3 regions of the Bacillus sp. YC2 genome follow, and region 3 is predicted to be linked to each of the others. Evidence: riboswitches for the same ligand, from Rfam matches in the RefSeq annotation. Region 3 holds a riboswitch; each other region holds the start of a gene.

Region 1 (7,248 bases), on a different contig from region 3:
ATGGCAATCGGCGGAATGATCCTTCTGAACGGCTCTAAATACGGCTCGCATATTGCTGCGAGAAACCGTCCGACTGCCGTTTCCCTCGTACTCGGCACCCAGGACATAAAAATATAAATAATCAGGGCAAACGAGTAGATGTAAATTAAATAGCTCAGAACGGAAAAAATTTGATAAAGAATCATCCTGCTTTACCACCTCTGATGTTCGTCTTCAGATATGAGCTCCGAAATCGTGCCGGATACGTCGACATTATCAGGCGTGCACAGAAAGATATCTGAACCGATTCTTTGGATGTCGCCGCCGATGGCGTAGACAGTCCCGCTTAAAAAGTCGACGATTCTTTTCGCCTGATCATGCTGAATGCGCTGAAGATTAACGACAACTGCCCGCCTGTTCTTTAAATGATCGGCGATTTCCTGCGCTTCCGCATATACACGCGGCTCACTCAACACCACTTTAGAGGATTTCTGAACACTTTGCAAGCTTACCACGTTTTGCTTGCCGGCCGCCTTTTGAGCATAGGCTGGCTGTTTTTCTTTTTGCTGATCATGCTCTTCCGGATGATCCTGCTCTGTTTCAATATATTCGTACTCATACTCTTCCTCATCCATGGAGAAAAAGTTTTTCAGTTTATTTTTCATGCTCATTTGTTAACACCCCCTGTTTCATTTCCGACTAATGAGGAGCCTATTCTGATAAATGTAGCGCCCTCTTCAACAGCAATTTCATAATCATTTGACATGCCCATGGAGAGCTCCCGGCACGGTGCGTTCGTCTGGTTCAGCTCCTGCACGCGGTCGCGGAGATCCCGTAATTCCCGAAAACAGGCTCTGATCCTGTCTTTTTCGTCTGTCAGCGGAGCCATCGTCATCAGCCCCTCTACAGAGATGTTTGTAAATCCTGAAAGCTCCCGGATAAAGGGGATGACCTCTTCTGTTTTCATACCGTGCTTAGACGGTTCAAGCGATGTATTCACCTGCACTAAACAGCGCACTTTATGTGAAGCGCGTTTTTCAATCTCTTTTGCCAATGACAGTCTGTCTAAGGAGTGAATATAAGATACGCTGTCAACGACAGACTTCACTTTTCTTGACTGAAGACTGCCGATAAAATGCCAATCCGGATTCCCCGTGATGGCATCCTGCTTGCGGACCAGCTCGGTATCCCGATTTTCTCCCAGGCTTGTAATGCCTGCATCAACGGCCTCCTGAGCCCTTTCTGTTGATACATATTTTGTAACAGCGATGATGGTCACATTCTCAGGGCTTCGGCCCGATCTGTTACATGCTTCGTTTATTCGTTCGTTTATATGTCGTAATTGATCAGCAACACGCAAGATTACTTATGCCTCCTTCATTCCGATAAAGGACATCATGCGTCCCGTTTTTCCTTTGTCGCGGCGGTGTGAAAAGAAAAGATCACGCTCTGTTTCCGTACATAAACCGCTGACAGAAATGTTTTCTTCCGGAATGCCGCAATGTGTCAGAAGAAGACGGTTGACCTCTTTTAAGTCGAGCTTATATTGGCCTGCGCCCGTTTCACATACGGCTGACTCAGCCGAAAAAGGCAGCGCCCGGACTTCATTGATGACACGGTCATCTACGGTGTAGCATCCGCCGCTGATGGACGGGCCGATGACAGCGTGAATATCAGATACACGGGAGCCTTCCTGATCTGCCCAGCGTTCCGTCATGATGCGCCCAATTTGTTTAACGGTTCCCTTCCATCCGGCATGGGCAGCGCCGATAAGAGAATTCACAGGGTCATAAAAATACAATGGCACACAGTCGGCAAAACACAGAGCCAAAAAGACGCCTTTATCTTTCGTGTAGAGCCCGTCCGTCCTGCGAAATGCAGCGGAGTAGTCCCTCGCTCCTTTTCCTCTGTCCCCGGCTGTCACTTTTTGAATGCGGTTTTCATGTGTCTGATCGGCAAATACCCAAGAATCCAGTTCAGAGCCGCATAAAGACGCGATGATTTCACGATTTTTAACGACATCACAAGCTTCGTCACGGACATGCAATCCAGTATTTAACGATTCATACGGCGGATTGCTGACACCGCCGTTTTTCGTTGTAAATCCGGCGATGACCTTTGTGTTATGCTGATTCACACGGTTCCAGTCTTGTATCATGAGTGCCGAGGGGGTGGTAAGACTAAACGGGTGATATGTATTCATGAGGATCCAACCTTTCGACAAACATTAAAAAAGCGTAATTTCCCAATCATTTTACCACAATTTAAAGCATTCGTTTAGCGGCTGACTTTAAAATGAATAAAATAAATGTGCCGGAAACATTGAGATTTCCGGCATTTTACAAGTAAAGGGCTGATCACGCAGAGCCCTTTGGTTCATTTACACGCACTAAGATGACATCTTCCCCAATTTTAACTATATTTCGCCAAGGAATGACCATTTCCTCTTCTTTTCCGAAAAAACCGAGAACTTTTCCGCTGCCCCCTAAAATGATCGCCTGAATTTTACCCGTTGTCACATTAATATCGATGTCACCGATGCTTCCGAGTTTTTTTCCGTTCGAAACGTTCACCACATCTTTTATTTGAAATTCAGAAATGCTGATCATCCGGATCACGTCCTTTACCGTTCTTTTTCTTATTATATGAACGGTCGGGCCGAACCTTGTCAAGCCGGGCAATCTTTTTTGCGGCTGCACCATGTAATGATAAATCTCAGCATGATTTTCGTATACTCAATAAGCTCCTCAACGGACACTTCCTCGTTTACGGAATGGGCATTCTTCAGGTCGCCCGGCCCGTATATGACGCTCGGAATCCCGGCATCGTAAAGCCAGCCGCCGTCTGTTACGGTTTGTGATACATCTGTAACGGGCTCCTCCTTTTTGACGGCGCGGTGCGATGCTGCCAAAACACAAACCGCCGGATGATCAGGATCTATTTCCAGCGCCGGAAAAATTTCGCCCCTGTCCTCAATCATTGAAGAGCCGCCCCATTTGAAAACCGGTCTGTTTTCCCTCAGCCACACATCACTGTCGCTGATTCGGTTTACAAAGTCTTCAATTTCCGCCGACACTTGTTCATGTGTTTCGTTCGGATAAAAGTGAACCGTAATCCATAAGCGGCACTCATCCGCGACAAAGGCGGCGTGTCTTCCCCCTTCTATTACGGCGGGATTGATCGTATTTGTGCCGGGCGTAAAGCCGGGATAGCTTTTCATTACCGACCAGTGGCGTTCCAGCTCTCCGAGGGCGCCGATGATCTTCGCCATTTTTTCAATCGCGCTTGCCCCGAATGTGCCGCCGCCCGCGTGAATCATATTGCGCCTCATTCCGTCGTGAAACGTTTTTGCGCTTTTGATTTCTATCCAGCCGGTAATCACTCCGCCCTGGCCTTGGATATGCAGGCTGCTCGTATCCGCGACAACCGCAAAGTCCGCATGATAACCGCGTCTGCAGCATTCAAGCGTCCCCGCTTCACCCACCTCTTCGCCGATGACCGACTGCACAATCAGATCGCCAGGCAGTTGTAAACCGGCTTCATGAATCAGCTTCAGGCAAAAAAGCACGCACGCCAGCCCGCCTTTCATATCAGAAGCGCCTCGTCCGATTAACATGCCGTCTTTTATAAGAGGCTGAAACGGGTCCGAGTCCCAGTCTTCCCCGTTTACTTCGGCTACGTCAATGTGGCCGTTTAGAATGAGGCTTTGATAATGTTCGGAATCGGTTCCCTTTAACACACCGACTACGTTCGGATCTTCGGGGTAGACATCCCATATATCGACAGAACAGCCCATCTCTTTTAAAAACCCGGCAACCCATTTCTGCGCGGTTTTCGTATTTCTTGCGGGCGGCGCCGGTGTGGGAAAGGAGATTAAAGTTTTGGCGATACTGATTAAATCAGCCTGCTGCTCATCTGCTTTTTGTAATATCATATTGAGTTGATCCAATGGAAATCTCTCCTTCTTGTTGTATAGAAAAAACCGTTTCAACGAATGAAACGGCTTTAAAAAAACGCACAGGGCTCGGCAATATGTAAACCGCCGCTTCCTCCGCTTTTTTCACCGCTTCCCTCCGCTGGCATGATCCAGATCAGGTCTGTTAAGGGTTGAGACACACGCCTCTCTCAGCTGCCGGACAGCACCCCCAGGATGAAATGTATTCACTTTTCACACGGATGACGTTTCTTTCGCCCGTGTTAAAAACGGACGGTCATTGTTCCACATCACGCTGACCGGTATGTCAAAAAAGGCAGAAAGCCGTTCATCAGAAAGCATATCCCGTATCCCGCCTGAGGCGAACACTTCTCCTTGTTTTATAAGCAGCGCTTTATCAAATACCGGTAAAATTTCTTCAGCATGATGGGTGACGTAAAGGATTGACGGCGCATTTTCTTTTCCGGCGATATATGTAATCGTATCTAACAGTTTTTCCCTCGCCATAAAGTCAAGCCCTGTCACCGGCTCATCCAAAATTAAAAGTTCAGGATCTGCCATAAGGGCACGGGCAATCAGCGCCCTTTGTCTTTCTCCTTGAGATAAGGTCTCATAGCGCCTGTCCGCGTAACCGATCGCGCCCAAATCCTTCAAAAGCCCGATCGCTTTTTCCCTCACTTGTTCACTCGGCGTTTCGTATAAACCGATAGATGCGTACGCACCGCTGAGAGCAATTTCAAATGCGGAATCCGCGGGGTATAGTTTATGCTGAAGCCCGGCTGACACAAGGCCGATTTTTCTTCTGAGCTTATCACCGAGCTCTGTTTTTCCGAATTGATGGCCGAGCACCTGCATCTCTCCTGAAGTAGGAAAGTAATATGAGCATAACATATTTAACAAAGCTGTTTTGCCGGCACCGTTTAATCCGTACAGCACCCAGTTTTCATTTTGTTCAACATGCCAGTTTATATCCTTCAGAATCCATTTGCCGTTTCTTTTTAATGACACGCGGTCAAGCTGTAAAATCATTACGCTCCCTCCTGCAAATATGTTTCAATTTTCTTAAAACTTTTACAGATTAGAATACATGACTTTTTTTCATACGTAAACCGGAGACACGAAAAAAGCCTTTAAAACATTTGTTTTAAAGGCTTTTCCCGTTATTGATGGATGTTCTTATTCATTTGTTTAATGGCTGCCTTTTCGAGCCTCGAAACCTGAGCTTGGGATATGCCGATTTCTTCAGCCACTTCCATTTGAGTTTTTCCCTGAAAGAAGCGTTTGCGCAAAATCATTTTCTCCCGTTCGTTCAGCCTTCTCATGCCTTCTTTTAAAGCCAGCTCCTCAATCCATTGTGTATCCTTGTTTCGCTCATCGCTGATCTGGTCCATGACGTAAATCGGATCACCGCCGTCGTTATAAATCGGCTCAAACAGCGACACCGGATCTTGGATGGCGTCAAGAGCAAACACAATTTCTTCATGGGGCACTTCAAGAACTTTGGCGATTTCCTCTGCTGTCGGCTCCTTGCTTGTCTCACTGATTAACCGCTCTCTTACTTGAAGCGCTTTATATGCGATATCACGCAGCGATCTTGAGACGCGGATCGGATTGTTATCACGCAAATATCTGCGGATTTCTCCGATGATCATCGGTACAGCGTATGTTGAAAACTTAACATTATGGCTTAGGTCAAAATTATCAATGGATTTCATTAGTCCGATGCAGCCGACCTGAAATAAGTCATCAACATACTCTCCTCTATTGTTAAACCTTTGAATGACGCTTAAGACAAGGCGCAGGTTGCCGTTTACCAGCTTTTCTCTTGCTGAATCATCGCCTTCATCCTGCAATTGCTTAAATAGCTTTCTCATCTCTTCATTCTTGAGCACCGGTAATTTGGAGGTATCCACCCCGCAAATTTCGACTTTATTTCTTGACACGTTTTTCCCTCCCAACAGGAGCTGCTGTACAACGTTAAGTATCTCCTCGGGTGGGAAAAATATGCACTTTCATTTTACAGAAAAAAACATCTGTCCAAGACAATCCTTACAGCAGTAAGGGTTGGCTGATGGAAATTTTTTTACACCATTTTGTTAAACTCTTTTCGCAGTCTTTTTATAATCCGTTTTTCAAGCCGGGAAATATAGGATTGGGAGATTCCCATCATGTCGGCTACATCTTTTTGCGTCTTTTCTTCTTCTCCGACAAGCCCGAAACGCAGTTCCATGATCTGCTTTTCTCTCTCGTTTAATTGCTCAAGCGCTTTTTTCAAAAGCTTTTTATCCACATTTGCTTCAATATCTTTTGTAATAATATCATCATCTGTTCCGAGCACATCTGAAAGCAGCAGTTCATTTCCGTCCCAATCAATATTAAGCGGCTCATCAAAGGATACCTCAGAACGGATTTTATTGTTTCTGCGCAGGTACATTAAAATCTCGTTTTCAATGCATCGTGATGCATAGGTGGCAAGCTTTATTTTCTTTTCCGGGTTAAAGGTGTTTACCGCTTTGATCAGACCGATTGTCCCGATGCTGATCAAATCCTCAATATTAATGCCCGTGTTTTCAAATTTACGGGCGATGTATACGACAAGGCGTAAATTCCTTTCAATTAAAATAGCGCGTGCCGCCTGATCCCCGCTCGGCAGCTTTAAAAGCAGCACCTGTTCTTCTTCTTTTGACAGAGGCGGCGGCAGTGCTTCGCTTCCCCCTATGTAATAAACTTCATCACTTTTCAGCCCGAGTTTCATCAGCCATTTATACCAAAGATATGTCAAACGCAGCTTAAGTTTTTTCATCTTCCTCCCCCTTCTAAATACAATGCGGATTGAGTATGATTAGTAACAGACTTTTATATCAGGATACATGTTTCACCGCTTTTCCTGTCAGCATTTTCGGATGAACGATCGCGTCAAATTCACCGTCTGCCGATAATTGTCTCGTGCTGATTCCGATCAGGCATTTCTCACATGCGATCATTTCGTCTTTTGTTAAAATGGTCACGTAATCCGGCTTCAAACAGAGTAAAAATTGATGGTCCTGGCCGACGCCCCTGTACGGAATCAGTCTGAGTTTTTCTGCGTGGCGGAACGTATTATCCAGCTGTTCGATCACCTCAAGCGGACTGGCGGTTTTGATAATGTCTGTTTCCTTTTCCCCGAGAAGCGGGGCAAACTTATCAATATGAAGAATCATGACCGGCGTTTTCGTCAGCGGATCGTACAGCTGGTTTCCCGAATCCACCAATCCCTTCGCATGGATTGTCTGTCCGCCGAATTCAGCCTGCACCCTGACAAGTTCATCATACTGAATGGATTTTGTTTCGATCTC
Region 2 (7,248 bases), 270 kb from region 3:
GAGAGACATTCTCCTTTTACAGGGAAAAAGGGCTGTCCTAAGCCGAGCTGGGCAAAAAACTGTCCGCTCCATACACCGCTTGCGACTGCGACTTGATCAGCATATACGGCTCCGGCCGATGTTTTTATGCAGAACGCTTCTTTATCCCGTTTGATTTCAATAACATGTGTATGTTCATAACATTCTGCTCCATAGCGCCTCGCGCCTTTGGCATACGCTTTACAGACATAATACGGCTCGACATGGACGTCGTCTTTTATCAGGCTTGCGCCGAGAATGTCTTTTGACGCAAACGGCTCTTTTTCGAGCGCTTCTTTTGCAGAAAGCCATGTGACGGAAGGTAAATCATCCATCTGCCGCAAACGGGTGACATCTTCTTTTGAATACGCCAGCTTCAGCATCCCGCCATTATGGCGCCTGATGTCAATGCCCGCTGCTTCTTGCAGCTCTTTTTCGGCAGTTTCATACAGGCGCTGACTGTGCATGGCAAAATCAAAAAACACGTCACGACTTTCGCATTCGGCATGTGCGCCCAGCATTCCAGCCGCTGCGCTTGTCGTCCTTTTGCCGATTGTCCCGCTTTCGAACAAGACGGTTTTCTGTTTATTCTTCGACAGCTCATAAGCAATGGCCGTTCCGATGATTCCGCCGCCGATAACCGCTGTATCATAGTGCTTCTTCATAACCGTCCTCCCTTACCTCGCGAGAATAACGTTCTGCCGCTTTCGCAGGATTCTCTGCTGAGAAAATTCCCGACATGACGGCAATTCCGTCCGGCCCCGCCTGTTTTGCCTGACAGATTGTCTCGAGTGTCATACCGCCAATGGCGATCACCGGAATGGAAAGCTTTCGTTTCATGTCTGAAAGTAGATTTATGCCTCTTGCTTCAAGTCCTTTTTTACAATCGGTTTCAAATACATGGCCGAATAACACATAATCGGCATCCTCTTTTTCAGCTTGGACGGCTTCTTTCAGCGAGTGAACGGAACGGCCGATATGAAGATGCGGAAATCTCGCTCTTACCTGCTTTACGGAAAAGCTGTGCGCCGGAAGCTGAACTCGGTGAATATTGGCAAAAAGCGCTATATCCGTGCGGTCATTGATGATCAGTTTTTCCTTATCCACGCCGCCTTTTTGTAAAAGCGACAGCAGATGCATGATATCACCGGCTGATTTGTCCCGCTCTCTGATATGAATAAAGCTCACATGACGATGAATCGAGATAATATCTTGCGCCAGCTGTGCAACGGGCTTTCGGTTATCAGTTACCGCGTGCAGCTCCAAAGGACTCCACCTCTTCCTGAGCCTTTTTGGACCAGCCTTCTTTTTGATAGGCCATTCCCCAAAATTGATATTCATAATAACTTGAAATGACGAAATTCTCTTTCATCTTTGCGCGGATTTCCTCTGTGCTTTTTTCAGCCAGCTCGTCAAAACGGCTGACCTGTTCCTCAACCTGCTGTCTAAACCAGTCGCCGCCGTATGTTCCGATCCATTTCTCATAAATCGGGTGGCCCGGTTTACATTCCTTCAGCCGTTCGCCGACTTCATAATAAAGCCAATAGCAAGGCAAAAGAGCTGCTAATATTTCCGCAAAATGACCGCTCAGCACCGATCTGTACATGTGGGACGTATAAGAGTAAGCAGTCGGTGACGGTTTAAATTCCGCACGCTCTTTTTCTGTAATCCCTAAAAGTTCCGTAAATTCGCGGTGCAGCGCCATTTCCGCTTCATATGTGCCTTGCGCGTGGCCTGCCATTCTGCCCGTTGTAAACAAGTCTTCGGCATAAGCCGCTCCGAAAGCCTGAACCTTGGCAAAATGCGTCAAATAATAGGAATCTTGCAGCACATAATATGTAAAGCGGTCTATCGGCAGGCTTCCGTCACCGATTCCCGTTACAAAAGGATGAACAAAGCTCCCGTCCCACCATTCAGCAGCGGCCCGCTTGCATTCCTCTGAAAATTTCATCATGTTTTCCCCCTTGATAGAAATAAAAAAACCACTTTCCCGCATCGGAAAAGTGGTTTGGAATTTACATGGATAAAAGACACCCAAAAAAATACCGCTCCACTTCCCTACGCAGGTCTGAACCTGTTCAAGTTATGAGGGTCTAAAAGTCTCACTTTTATCTCAGCCCTTATGAAGGACACCCCTAGTGGTCATACGATTAATTATTTACTTGTTATGCCCTTCTATCTTAACATGAATCAAAATTTGGTCAAGCTTCAAGCGTTTTTTTCAGCTCCGACACGTAGTTGCGCGAGCCTGTGACAATAAGGCGGTCTCCTGTTTTCAGCCGTGTGTCTCCGTGCGGAACGATGCTGTCCACACCTCTGAAAACCCGTACGAAAATGACATCGCCCATCAGCGGAAATTCACGCAGAATAATGCCGTTATACGCGGTATTTTCCATGTTGATCTGATAAAGCGAAGACTCTTGGTTCGTCAGCAGGTTCATCACGCCGGGAGCTTCAATTAATGCGCGCAAAAGCGTTTTTGTAGACAGAAGGATTGAAAAGATGCTGATGCCCTCTTCCTTCAGCTTCGCTTCATGCTCAACGGACCCGACGCTTGCGATGACCCGCTCGGTCCCTTTTTCTTTTGCAAATAATGCGATTTCCGCATTGAGATCTTCATTACCCGTCGCCACCACGAGAATATCGGTCTTAAAGATGCCGTGCGACTCCAGCGTGCTGTGTTTGTAGTCAGCGATCGTTTCCACCGTAAAGACGGATTCTGAAAGCTTTTCCTCGGCATTTTCCTGATACACATGGACGATCCGCACTTCATATTCCTCATCGGGAAGTTCAAGCGTGACCGGGAGCGTCATTTGGTTGGCGCCGATAAATGTAATGCGTTTTTTTTCCTTCGGCGTGTCTTGCCGTTTGTATAATTTTTTAAAGCCGATCGGCGTTATAATGCTGGCAATCACGGCAACCAAGGTCAGTGCCCCTGACATATTGGCGCTGATGATATGCAGCCTCTGCCCGATCGTAGCTGCCGCAATGACAAGCGACAGAGTGGATGTCAGCAGAAAACCCGAGGCAAACACGGTCCTCTTGTCATACCACCTTTTCAAATAAAGCACCGGAATGATCTTGCTGATAAACAGCGCAATTAAAAGCAGCGGAATCATAATCAATGTTTTCGGATCTTGGAACAGCGTCCAAATGTCCAATTTCACGCCGACCATGACAAAAAAGATCGGGATTAAAAACCCGTAACCGAACGAATCAAGCTGTTCAACCATTTCTTTATTCGGCGACAGAAGCGACACAAGCACGCCGGCTAAAAACGCGCCGAGAATATTTTCTGCACCGAGCGATTCTGATAGGGCAACAAGCACGATAATCAGCGTGAAAATGGCTCTCGTGCCAATCTGAACCGTTCCTTTTGACATCGATTGAACGAACGAGCGGTGCTTAAAGATACGGCCGAAAAAGTACAGCACGACCCCCGCGGCAAACAAAATCATGAGAAGCCACATATTACCGCTGTCCTCTCCGTAAACAGAAGCAAAAACGGCGAGAAGAATCATCGTCGCCAAATCGGCAATAACGGCGACAAGCAGGATGATCTGTCCGATATTTGAGTTCATAATCCGCTCTTCCTTTAAAGTCGGCACGACCACTCCGAGCGATATCGTCGAAATGATAAGCGTCATTAAAAAGGCATTTTTGATAAAACCGGCTAAGACAAAGCCGTACGACAGCAGTAATGATAAGATAAAAATGCCGATAAAAATCATCAGTGCTGCGGCAAATGTGTTGGGAGCTTCCCTGCCGTTTTGGAGAAATTGTTTTTTCTTCCCTTTTTCAAACGAAGAAAAGTCAATCTCCAAACCGCTTAAAAACATTAAAAAGATAAAGCCGAGAACAGACAGCGTCTCCAGCCACGTATCCCCCTGAACGACAAGATTAAAGCCGCTTTTTCCGATGATAAGCCCCATGATGATTTCCGCGACAACGACCGGAATGCTGAGCTTAAACCGATGTAAAAGGAGCGGCGTCAAAAATGCGACGATCAGGACAACGACTAAAGATGCAACTGATGTGTGTTCCATTTGTAAATACCTCCTTAGAACAAGGGTTATTAAAGCCCGTATAAACGGACAAAACCTTCTTTATTCAAAAAAAACATAACGCGATTTTAACAAGGCTGAACGCAAAAAAAAAGTAATAAGGCTTTATTTGTTCAATTCTATTTTAATTTGCTCCAAAACAGCATGATTAGGCACAGGAATTTGCCCCATAATAAATAAATCAGCTAAAAAGGGAGGCTAATACGCATGGCTTATGATGTCATCAGCGATATACACGGGTGTTATGATGAAATGATCGCGTTAATTCAAAAGCTGGGGTATGAGATGAAAGGCGGCACGCCCGTCCATTCTGAAGAGAGAACGCTTGTATTTGCAGGAGATTTAACAGACAGAGGCCCAAAATCCGTTGAAGTGATGCGTTTTGTGGCAGAAGCATATGAAAAAGGGGCAGTCCGTTATGTCCCGGGAAATCATTGTAATAAGCTGTACCGTTATTTAAAAGGGAATCCCGTAAAAGTTATGCACGGACTGGAAACGACTGCTGCAGAACTTAAAGAGCTTTCGCCTGCTGAAAGAATGGAGGTCTCAGGGCAATTTATCCGGTTATACGAAAAAGCGCCGCTTTACGACATTTTACATAACGGCGAGCTTGTTGTCGCCCATGCCGGCATAAAAGCTGACGATATCGGCAAACACTCGCGGAGGGTGAAGGAGTTTGTCCTCTACGGCGACATAACAGGAGAAACGCATCCCGACGGCCGGCCTGTCAGAAGAGACTGGGCCGCCGCTTATCACGGCAAGGCGTGGGTTGTATACGGCCATACCCCTGTAAAAAGACCGCGGATCGTCAATCGTACCATTAATATTGATACAGGCTGCGTCTTCGGAAATGAGCTGACTGGCTTTCGTTTTCCCGAGCATGAAACAGTTTCTGTGAAAAGCTCGATGCCGTATGACGCTACACGGTTTCGCGAAGATGCCGGCCAATAGCACGCAAAAAAGCCCGAAACAGCGAAAGTTTCGAGCTTTATATCTGTTCGATCAATGATTTCATGTCATCCGGAATCGGGGCATGGAACACGAGCGGTTCACTTGTCATTGGGTGAAAAAATGAAAGCCGCTCACTGTGAAGGGCCTGCCGGGGCATTCCCTCAGTTTCCCCGCCGTACAGCGTATCGCCGACTAACGGATGGCCGAGATAGCTCATATGCACCCGAATTTGATGTGTTCTGCCCGTTTCCAGCTGTAAAGCGGCCAAAGTGCATGTGTCTCCCGCTTTTTCCGCGTGAAAATGGGTAATCGCTGCTTGGCCTTGCGGGGTAACCATCCGTTCAATAATGCTGTCCGGCTTTCTGCCGATGGGAGCGTCAACCGTTCCTTCTTTCTGAATCATTCTGCCGTGTACAACAGCGAGATAGCGCCTTTTAACGCTGCCTTTTTTCTGTTCCGCCGACAAAAGAGAATGGGCGAGACGATGCTTCGCGATCAGCATGGCGCCCGAGGTATCCCGGTCAAGGCGGGTGACAAGATGAACCGTTGACTGTACGCCGTTTTGCCGGTAATGGTGAATGATTCCGTTTGCGATGCTTTGTGACGGGTGCTCCCTTGAAGGAATGGAGGAAACATATGGCTGCTTATTGACAACAAGCACATGTTCATCTTCATAAAGAATATCAAGCGGTACAGGCTCAGGCAGCAGGGTTTCACTCACTTGTTCCTTTGGAAACTCCACCTTTAACACATCTCCGTCAGCTAAAGCCGCGCGGACGGTCACATGTTCACCGTTAATCAGAAGATCTCCCCCGCCGAATTTAATTTCAGCCAGAAGCCGCTTTGAAATGCCAAGCTGCGCTGTATATTCTTTTACCGTCATACCGGCTTCTGCGGCTGTAATGGTCTTTTGGATAAAAAAGTTTTCCAATCCGTTTCCTCTTTCTATTCACCTTTTCCGATAAAGGAATCCTGCACTCTTTTCCAAAACGGGAAAGGCCGGAATCTTGCAAATCTGACTTTTTCTTCAGCCACTCGGCATAGAATCGACTTGACGTCCTTATGCAGCAAGGTTAAATGATCTATCGTCACTTGAAAATCGACGTCATTTCTCGGTTTGATGACACAGTTATGATGATCTGGAAGAAGCAGCGGCGAGCCGACAGTCCGAAAGACGCGGTTATTAATTGAAGCCATCTCCGCAAGCTGAATCGCTCTGATGGAAGGATGAATGATCGCGCCGCCTAATGCTTTGTTGTAGGCTGTGCTTCCCGACGGTGTGGACAGGCATAACCCGTCACCCCTGAACGTTTCAAACAGCTGCCCCTTAATTTCAACGTCAGCAACAAGACTGCCTTCTATACTTTTGATCGTGCATTCATTTAATGCCAAATATCGTTCTTCACGCTCGTTCTCATGATAAGTAACGATCACCTCTAGGAGAGGATATTCCACAGTATGATACGGGGTTTTGGCGATGGCCAGCACAAGCTTTTCAATTTCTTGGGGAACCCAATCGGCGTAGAAGCCTAAATGGCCTGTGTGAACCCCGACAAAGGCTGTTTTGTCCAAACGGTCGCTGTATCTGTGAAATGCGTAAAGGAGTGTTCCGTCACCGCCGACAGAGATGACGATTTCCGGCTCTTTTTCATCCAATGTCATGTCAAAATCGAGTAAATACGTCTGTATCTTGCTTTTGAGTGTATCTGAAACCTCGTCTCCTTTTGAAGATACGGCAAATTTCATGCCACAACTCCCCCTTTCCTATTGATGGCCGCCCGCTTTTTTCTTACGTGAAAACACGGCTTGGGCTTCCTGAATTTCGCCGCGTATTTCTGACATTTCTTCATCCAGGCGGGATGCGGCTTCTGATGCACGCTGCAGCCTCAGCTTTACTTTTTCAGGAATGTTACCGCTGTATTTGTAATTCAGTGAATGTTCAATGGTCGCCCAAAAGTTCATGGCAAGCGTCCGGACCTGTATTTCCACGAGAATATGCTTTTCGCCGGACGTCGTTTGTAAAGGATATAAAACGACAAGGTGATAAGACCGGTATCCGCTTTCTTTATGTTCAGCGATGTAATCGCGCTGGTCAACGACAGTAAAATCTTTTCTGGCAAACAGCATATCCTTAACACTTTGGATATCATCGACAAATTGGCACATGATGCGGAGCCCTGCTATATCCTGCATCGTTTCGATCTGATGCAGCGGT
Region 3 (7,248 bases):
TTCTGGGCGTCTCAGGGCGGAGGCGGAGGCAATTTCGGCATTGTCACGTCCATGACGTTTGAAGCAGTGCCGATTTCTCGAGTGTCTATTTTTTCTATCACTTGGAGATGGAAGGATTTTGAGGAAGTTTTTAATGCGTGGCAGCACTGGGCTCCTTTTACGGATGAACGGCTTACCTCATCCATTGAGTTTTGGCCCGAGGAAGTAAACCGCATAGAGGCTCTCGGACAATTTGTCGGGACAAAAACAGAGTTAAAAGAATTGTTAAAACCTTTGCTAAAAGCAGGAAAACCGACAAGCGGTATGGTAAAAACAGTGCCGTTTAACGAAGCAGCTGCCTTTTTTAACAGCCCGGGAGGCAATCAGCCGCAAAAGAAAAAACGTTCAGGCTCTTTCATCGAAAAGCCATTATCAAAACATGCGATTTCAACCGTTAAACACTTTTTACAGCACGCACCGAATCAAAACGCAAGCGTCTGGCAGCAATCGCTCGGCGGGGCAGCCGGACGAATCGCCCCCGACGAGACGGCATTTTTTTATCGTGATGCAATCATTGCTCAGGAATATTTAACGAACTGGACATCACCTGAAGAAAAAAGACAAAATGTCCGCTGGATTGAGGAGCTGAGAACTGCTCTTTCCAAAGAAACGATGGGAGACTACGTGAATTGGCCCGATTTAGCTATCAGAAACTGGCCAAAAACATATTACGGAGACAATTTTGAGCGCCTCCGCGAAGTAAAAACGACATATGACCCAGAAAACGTATTCCGCTTTGAGCAAAGCATTCCGCCGCTTCGCCGGTCAATATTTTTCTAAAAGAAAAATGAAGATGGAACACCCTCCATCTTCATCCGTTCATTTATTGATATAAATGGCTTCCCGTTTTCACGAATTCTTTTGCTTTTTCTTTTAACCCTTCATTAATGGCTTCCGTTTCACTGAGGTCTTTCTCCTTCGCGTAATCCCGTATATCCTGTGAAATTCTCATACTGCAAAATTTCGGCCCGCACATCGAACAGAAGTGAGCCGTTTTTGCGCCTTCAGCCGGCAAGGTTTCATCATGGTATTCAATTGCTCTTTCAGGGTCAAGAGACAAATGAAATTGGTCGCGCCAGCGGAATTCAAACCGCGCTTTAGAAAGTGCGTCATCACGCATCTGCGCGCCCGGATGCCCCTTGGCAAGATCTGCCGCATGAGCGGCGATTTTGTAAGTAATCACGCCTTCTCTTACATCATCACGATTCGGCAGTCCTAAATGCTCCTTCGGCGTAACGTAACAAAGCATCGCCGTTCCGTACCAGCCGATCATCGCAGCGCCGATTGCTGATGTAATATGGTCATAGCCGGGAGCGATATCAGTCGTCAGAGGACCGAGCGTGTAAAAAGGCGCTTCTTTGCAGATTTCCAGCTGCTTGTCCATATTTTCTTTAATTTTGTGCATCGGCACGTGCCCCGGTCCTTCAATCATCACTTGAACGTCATGCTTCCACGCAATCTGCGTCAATTCTCCAAGCGTCTCTAATTCGGCAAACTGGGCCTCATCATTCGCATCGGCAATTGAACCCGGACGCAGACCGTCACCGAGAGAAAATGCAATATCATATGCCTTCATGATTTCACAGATTTCTTCAAAATGGGTATACAAAAAGCTTTCTTGATGATGTGCCAGACACCATTGCGCCATGATCGCCCCGCCGCGTGACACGATTCCCGTCGTGCGTTTTGCCGTTAACGGCACATAGCGAAGCAAAACACCGGCATGAATCGTAAAATAATCCACTCCCTGCTCCGCCTGCTCAATCAGTGTGTCACGGTAAATCTCCCATGTTAAATCCTCCGCAACACCGTTTACTTTTTCAAGCGCCTGATAAATCGGCACCGTTCCTACCGGCACAGGGCAATTGCGGATGATCCATTCCCGTGTCGTATGAATGTCTTTCCCCGTGGACAAGTCCATCATCGTATCGGCTCCCCAGCGAATCGCCCACGTCATTTTTTCCACTTCTTCCTCAATCGAGGATGTGACAGCTGAGTTTCCGATATTCGCATTAATTTTCACGTGAAAGTTCCGCCCAATAATCATTGGTTCACTTTCAGGGTGGTTTACGTTAGAAGGAATGATCGCCCGGCCGCTCGCTACTTCCTCTCTGACAAATTCGGGTGAGACATGCTCACGGATCGCGATAAACTCCATTTCCGGTGTAATGATTCCTTTTCTCGCGTAATGCATTTGCGTCACATTTTTTCCCGATTTAGCACGAAGCGGTTTCCGTTTTAAACCGGGGTATGCAGCAGCCCTGTTTTCTTTCTTATAACCGTTGTCCTCAGGTTTAACGGCCCGTCCTTCATACTCCTCCGTATCGCCGCGTCCGGCAACCCATTTGGTGCGAAGCGGTTTCAGGCCGTCATGTATATGAATCTGCACATTCGGATCGGTATATGGCCCGCTCGTATCATAAACACGGACAGGCGCATTCTCCTCTTCACCGAATGATCCCGTTGTCGGGCTCAGGCTGATTTCCCTCATCGGGACTTGAATATCAGGTGTTGAACCTTCCGTGTATACCTTTTTGCTTCCTGAAAAACTCGACATAATGGAAATGTTCGCTTGCTGTACTGATTGATTTTGCATACAAATCTCTCCTTTATCAATTCGAATAACAGAATCAAGCTCAGCACCAGCACAAAAAAACCGGGCTCAATTGAGAACCCGGTTTTGCAGTCAGAAAAGAAACTATTATTGTCTTTCATCAACAATAATAAAACCTCTACTTCCCCACGCTGGTACGAACCAGATCAGGTCCAAAGGGTTAAGAAGCAGCCGCTTCTCTCTCAGCCCGCCAAGGGGCACCCCCAGTAACTATTCATTTCGCTTTCATCGTAACATAATGTTCTCACAAAAAAAAGCATATTATCAACATTCAGATAATTTAAGTATGTTCAGCTCTGTTTCTTCGACGCTCTCTCCTGTTCCATAAACGCGATAAACCCCGGCATCCGCTCTGGAAGAAACAGCACGAAACAGCTGATCGCCTATATAGTGAAGCGCAGCGCCGTCATCAGCTGCATAGCCGCCCTGAAGCCTTTTTTCAGAAATGAGCCGATGATACGCCGGCCTGCGGTTCTTTTCCCCATCATAATGCGGACAAAAGCTGCCCGGTAAAAACCCTAAAGCTTTTAGCGCTGTCAGCTCTCCGATTGAATCGGTCACCCCTTCTTCAAACCAGCAGATTGCCCCGGCGCTCAGACCCGCTAATATAATACCGTTTTTCCATGCCTCACGGAGAATGCGGTCAAGCCCCCACTCCTTCCAAAGCACAAGCATGTTTCGCGTATTGCCGCCGCCAACGTAAATAATATCTTTATCCATCAAAAAGGATCTGATATGTGAAGAAGGCGGTTTAAACAAGGACAAATGGGACGGCTTGCACTGAAGCGTCTGAAATGCCTGATAAAAACGTCTGATATAGTTTTCCGCGTCGCCGCTTGCCGTCGGCAAAAAACAAACTTTCGGCTCTGATCGCACCGACTGTTCTAAAAGATATTGATCAAGCAAAAGGTTATCGGGTTCCATCGAAAAACCTCCGCCCCCCATTGCGATAATCTGTTTCAACGTAGTCACCTCTTTATTTCTCAAGTATAACAGCCCATTTCGCATAAAAGCTTCGCGTGAAGCAAAAAATACAGAAAATCAGGAGGTGAACCATATGGAACATGACCGCTTAGCTTATCATGAAACTGTCGATACCCATGAAATCATGAATATAAAAACCGTCTCTTTACTGAAATCAAAAATGATGCAAGGTTTAGTCTTTGATCAAGAACTGAGAGCGCTTATGGAAAAAAACGTACAGCAGTCCGTAAAAGATATTAAAGAATTGCAGACCTTTTACAAAAAGGCGCCGACAATAACCGGAGGTGAATTGCATTGAACGATTTTTTAGACCCCAAGAACTCAATAGGCATGCCCGATCTTGCAGACTCAGCTCTCGCTCTTGAATTTTTGCTTTCTGTAAAAAGCGGGATTAAAGATTACGCGATTGCAATTACTGAAACCGCAACCCCAGAACTCAGGCAAGTCTTGCGCACTCAATTGGATACGGCTATTCAATTGCACGGCGAGCTCACACAGCTCATGATCAAAAAAGGCTGGCTTTCTCCAACTGATACGAAAAAACAATTTGCACTGGATTTAAAATCCGCCCAAACCGCGGTTGATATCGCAGGCCTCAAACTGTTTCCAGACAATACGAATCGGCTCGGGACATTCGCTACACCATATAACTAACAGAGGAGTATGAAGAATGAAAGCTGTCACATATCAAGGCATTAAAGATGTCAGAGTGAAAGAAGTCAATGCGCCGAAAATCCAAAAGCCTGATGATATCATTGTGAAACTGACAACCACCGCCATTTGCGGATCAGATTTACACTTAATTCACGGCATGATTCCAAACTTTCCGGAAGACTACATTATCGGCCACGAACCGATGGGCATTGTCGAAGAAACGGGTCCTGAGGTCCATAAGGTAAAAAAAGGCGATCGAGTCATTATTCCTTTTAACGTCAGCTGCGGAGAGTGTTTCTTTTGTAAAAACCAGCTCGAAAGCCAATGTGACAACTCCAACGCCAATGGGGAGATGGGAGCGTATTTCGGCTACTCGGACACGGCAGGCGGCTATCCAGGCGGCCAAGCTGAATACATGCGCGTGCCCTATGCCAACTTTACACCCTTCAAAATTCCTGAAGACTGCGAAATAGAAGATGAAAAATTAGTTTTGCTTGCGGACGCAATGTCTACCGCCTACTGGAGCGTAGACAACGCGGGAGTCAAAGAGGGAGATACAGTCATTGTTCTCGGCTGCGGTCCTGTCGGGCTGCTCGCACAAAAATTTGCATGGTTCAAAGGCGCAAAACGAGTCATAGCAGTTGATTATATCGACTACCGCCTCCAGCATGCCAAAAAAACAAACAATGTGGAAATCATTAATTTTGAACAGAAAGAAAACACAGGCTCTTATTTAAAAGAAATCACACAAGGCGGCGCAGATGTTGTCATTGACTGCGTCGGAATGGACGGTAAAATGTCTCCGCTCGAATTTCTGGCGACAGGCGTTAAAATGCACGGCGGAGCGATGGGTGCGCTCGTTATGGCAGCCCAAGCCGTTCGAAAATGCGGCACCATCCAAGTAACAGGTGTATACGGGATGAGATACAACGCCTTCCCATTTCTCAATCTTTCAGATATTTCATTAATATCTTCATCTACAGTAATTTGCAGCTCACCCGCTAAAAACATTCTATGCAGTTCATCAGCTACCTTGCTTTCCATATTCAATCCTGCCTCACTCCTTTGTACAAACTTGATCCTTAGTTTATCCTTGAAAACGGCATTGAATGTAAACCAGGTCCCTCTTTTTTGCGAACGTCAGCCTTGGAGTCGCCAAAGCCGATACCATTGAAGTCACAGTCGTAAAAGGCTGGATTCTAAGGCGGTATATTGAATATTAAAAAACCGTTTCCTGACACATGTAATTTCTTTGTTATCTAAAGAATGAAAAGACACCATATAAAACAACGGAGATTCCCGCCGCTATAAGCGCCGGAACAAGTTTCGAACGGGCATACTTCACAACATCGATCCCCAGAACCGTACAGGTTGTCACCGTATTATCACTGAGAGGAGAAGCAAACGCTCCAAATGTTCCGCTGGCAAACACGGCCCCAATCGCTAATAATAAGCTGGTATGCGATTGAACCGCCAGCGTTACGCCGAGCGGCATTAAAAGTCCCCAAGTCCCCCAAGATGAACCGATAAAATAGGATATAACCGCCCCGAGTATAAACAGAGATGGCGCAATAAACATATGGGGGATCCATGACGTTAAATGAGAAGTAATATATTTGGAAAATCCCAGATCCTCAGATACTGCTGTTACGGCCCAAATCAGCGATAACATGATAATAACGTTTACCAATTCGTTTCCGCCCTTGATAAAATGAGTAACAAGCTCGCCTGCTGAAAAACGCTGAAACATAAAAAGAGCAAATGCTGCAATTACTGCTGCCAATAATGCAGTTAACATGACGCCAAGCATATCACTTTTAATAAAAGCATTCAAAAACCCTTGTGCTTTTGAATGGCCGTCCCACCAGCTCAGAAACAGTGTTAATAGTAAAAATAGCGCGATTGGAATCATTAAATTCCATGGCCGAATCGGTGTTTCCTTAATATAAGCACGGTGCGCCGCGTCTAACTCTTCCTGCTGGTCAGCATGTTCATCGGCATCCCTTTCGAACATCCCCGTGTGTTCTCCGTGAATATCTGAGATCGTCCCTGTTTCCATGTTGAATGTGCTGGGGCCTGCTGAAAGCAAAACACCGCTGTTCTGCGGGATCGCTTCCACATTTTGATTATGTTTCAGAGAAGAGGTTTGTCCGTTCTTTTCTGTTTTTTCTAAGCTTTCATCTTCTTTTTGTTTTTTAAAGAAGCTGTAATAAATTCCGACTAAAATAATCACAATGGAGAAAAAATTGAAAGGAATACTTTTCACATACACTGTGTAAGCCGGTTGATCTATTCCTGACGTTTTGAGAGCTTGTCCGATAATGGAAACCATGTAGCCGACAAATGCTGTTGCTGCCGGAATTAAGGCGATGACAGGGTTGGCTGTAAACTCAATGGCGTAAGCAATTTTCTGTTTCGACAGGTCCAGACGCCTGCTTAAAGCTTTCATGATCGGTGCAATGGTGACGATGCGAAAGTCCGGTTCGCTAAACGTGCCAAATGTCGACAGCCATGCAAGCAGCATCGCGCCTTTTTTGGTTTTAACCTTTTTACTGATCAAATGGACAAAGCCTTTTATCCCTCCGGTTAACTTTATAATCCCCACAAGGCCGGCAAATGAATATAGAAAAACAATGATTCGAATATTATTTATTACGACAATGTTGCTGATTAAATAATGAACCATGTGTTCAATCCCGCCAAGCAAGCTGGGATGCAAAAGATAGCTCCCGGCCAACAAGCCAACAAACAGGCCAGACTGTACTTGCTTCGTCATGATTGAAATGGGAATGACCAGAATAAATGGTATAAGACAAGCCCAAGTACCTGCCATAAAAACACCTCTTTTAAAGAACTTTTTGTTAGTATCTTTGAAAAAAGTGCAATTATACGCAGGCGCATCATGATTATAATAAGTCTGTAACTGCCCTTTGATACGGCTGGCAATAACTTTTTAT

What was found. A riboswitch is a leader RNA that binds a small molecule or an ion and turns the genes downstream of it on or off. The one in region 3 is predicted to bind thiamine pyrophosphate.
Region 1: it holds a riboswitch for thiamine pyrophosphate, as region 3 does, so the genes downstream of both, KY305_RS05855 (acetylornithine deacetylase) here and thiC (phosphomethylpyrimidine synthase ThiC) in region 3, are expected to answer to the same signal.
Region 2: it holds a riboswitch for thiamine pyrophosphate, as region 3 does, so the genes downstream of both, tenA (thiaminase II) here and thiC (phosphomethylpyrimidine synthase ThiC) in region 3, are expected to answer to the same signal.

Annotation. Positions count from the first base shown of each region.
Region 1 is NZ_JAHXDO010000002.1:171,416-178,663, forward strand. Features, by position in the region: gene KY305_RS05830 (YggT family protein) at 1-185, opposite strand, end outside; gene sepF (cell division protein SepF) at 192-650, opposite strand; gene KY305_RS05840 (YggS family pyridoxal phosphate-dependent enzyme) at 647-1,339, opposite strand; gene pgeF (peptidoglycan editing factor PgeF) at 1,346-2,182, opposite strand; gene KY305_RS05850 (YlmC/YmxH family sporulation protein) at 2,337-2,588, opposite strand; gene KY305_RS05855 (acetylornithine deacetylase) at 2,648-3,913, opposite strand; TPP riboswitch at 4,031-4,136, opposite strand; gene KY305_RS05860 (ABC transporter ATP-binding protein) at 4,148-4,942, opposite strand; gene sigG (RNA polymerase sporulation sigma factor SigG) at 5,074-5,856, opposite strand; gene sigE (RNA polymerase sporulation sigma factor SigE) at 5,997-6,716, opposite strand; gene spoIIGA (sigma-E processing peptidase SpoIIGA) at 6,775-7,248, opposite strand, start outside.
Region 2 is NZ_JAHXDO010000003.1:21,494-28,741, forward strand. Features, by position in the region: gene thiO (glycine oxidase ThiO) at 1-683, opposite strand, end outside; gene tenI (thiazole tautomerase TenI) at 667-1,284, opposite strand; gene tenA (thiaminase II) at 1,262-1,969, opposite strand; TPP riboswitch at 2,057-2,165, opposite strand; gene KY305_RS06820 (monovalent cation:proton antiporter family protein) at 2,220-4,064, opposite strand; gene prpE (bis(5'-nucleosyl)-tetraphosphatase PrpE) at 4,290-5,033, shown strand; gene KY305_RS06830 (RluA family pseudouridine synthase) at 5,071-5,964, opposite strand; gene KY305_RS06835 (NAD kinase) at 5,979-6,779, opposite strand; gene yjbM (GTP diphosphokinase) at 6,798-7,248, opposite strand, start outside.
Region 3 is NZ_JAHXDO010000003.1:290,753-298,000, forward strand. Features, by position in the region: gene KY305_RS08170 (FAD-binding oxidoreductase) at 1-819, shown strand, start outside; gene thiC (phosphomethylpyrimidine synthase ThiC) at 863-2,635, opposite strand; TPP riboswitch at 2,760-2,868, opposite strand; gene KY305_RS08180 (Type 1 glutamine amidotransferase-like domain-containing protein) at 2,918-3,616, opposite strand; gene KY305_RS08185 (spore coat protein) at 3,711-3,935, shown strand; gene KY305_RS08190 (spore coat protein) at 3,932-4,291, shown strand; partial or broken gene KY305_RS08195 (alcohol dehydrogenase catalytic domain-containing protein) at 4,308-5,231, shown strand; partial or broken gene KY305_RS19945 (hypothetical protein) at 5,228-5,335, opposite strand; gene KY305_RS08200 (Na+/H+ antiporter NhaC family protein) at 5,547-7,124, opposite strand.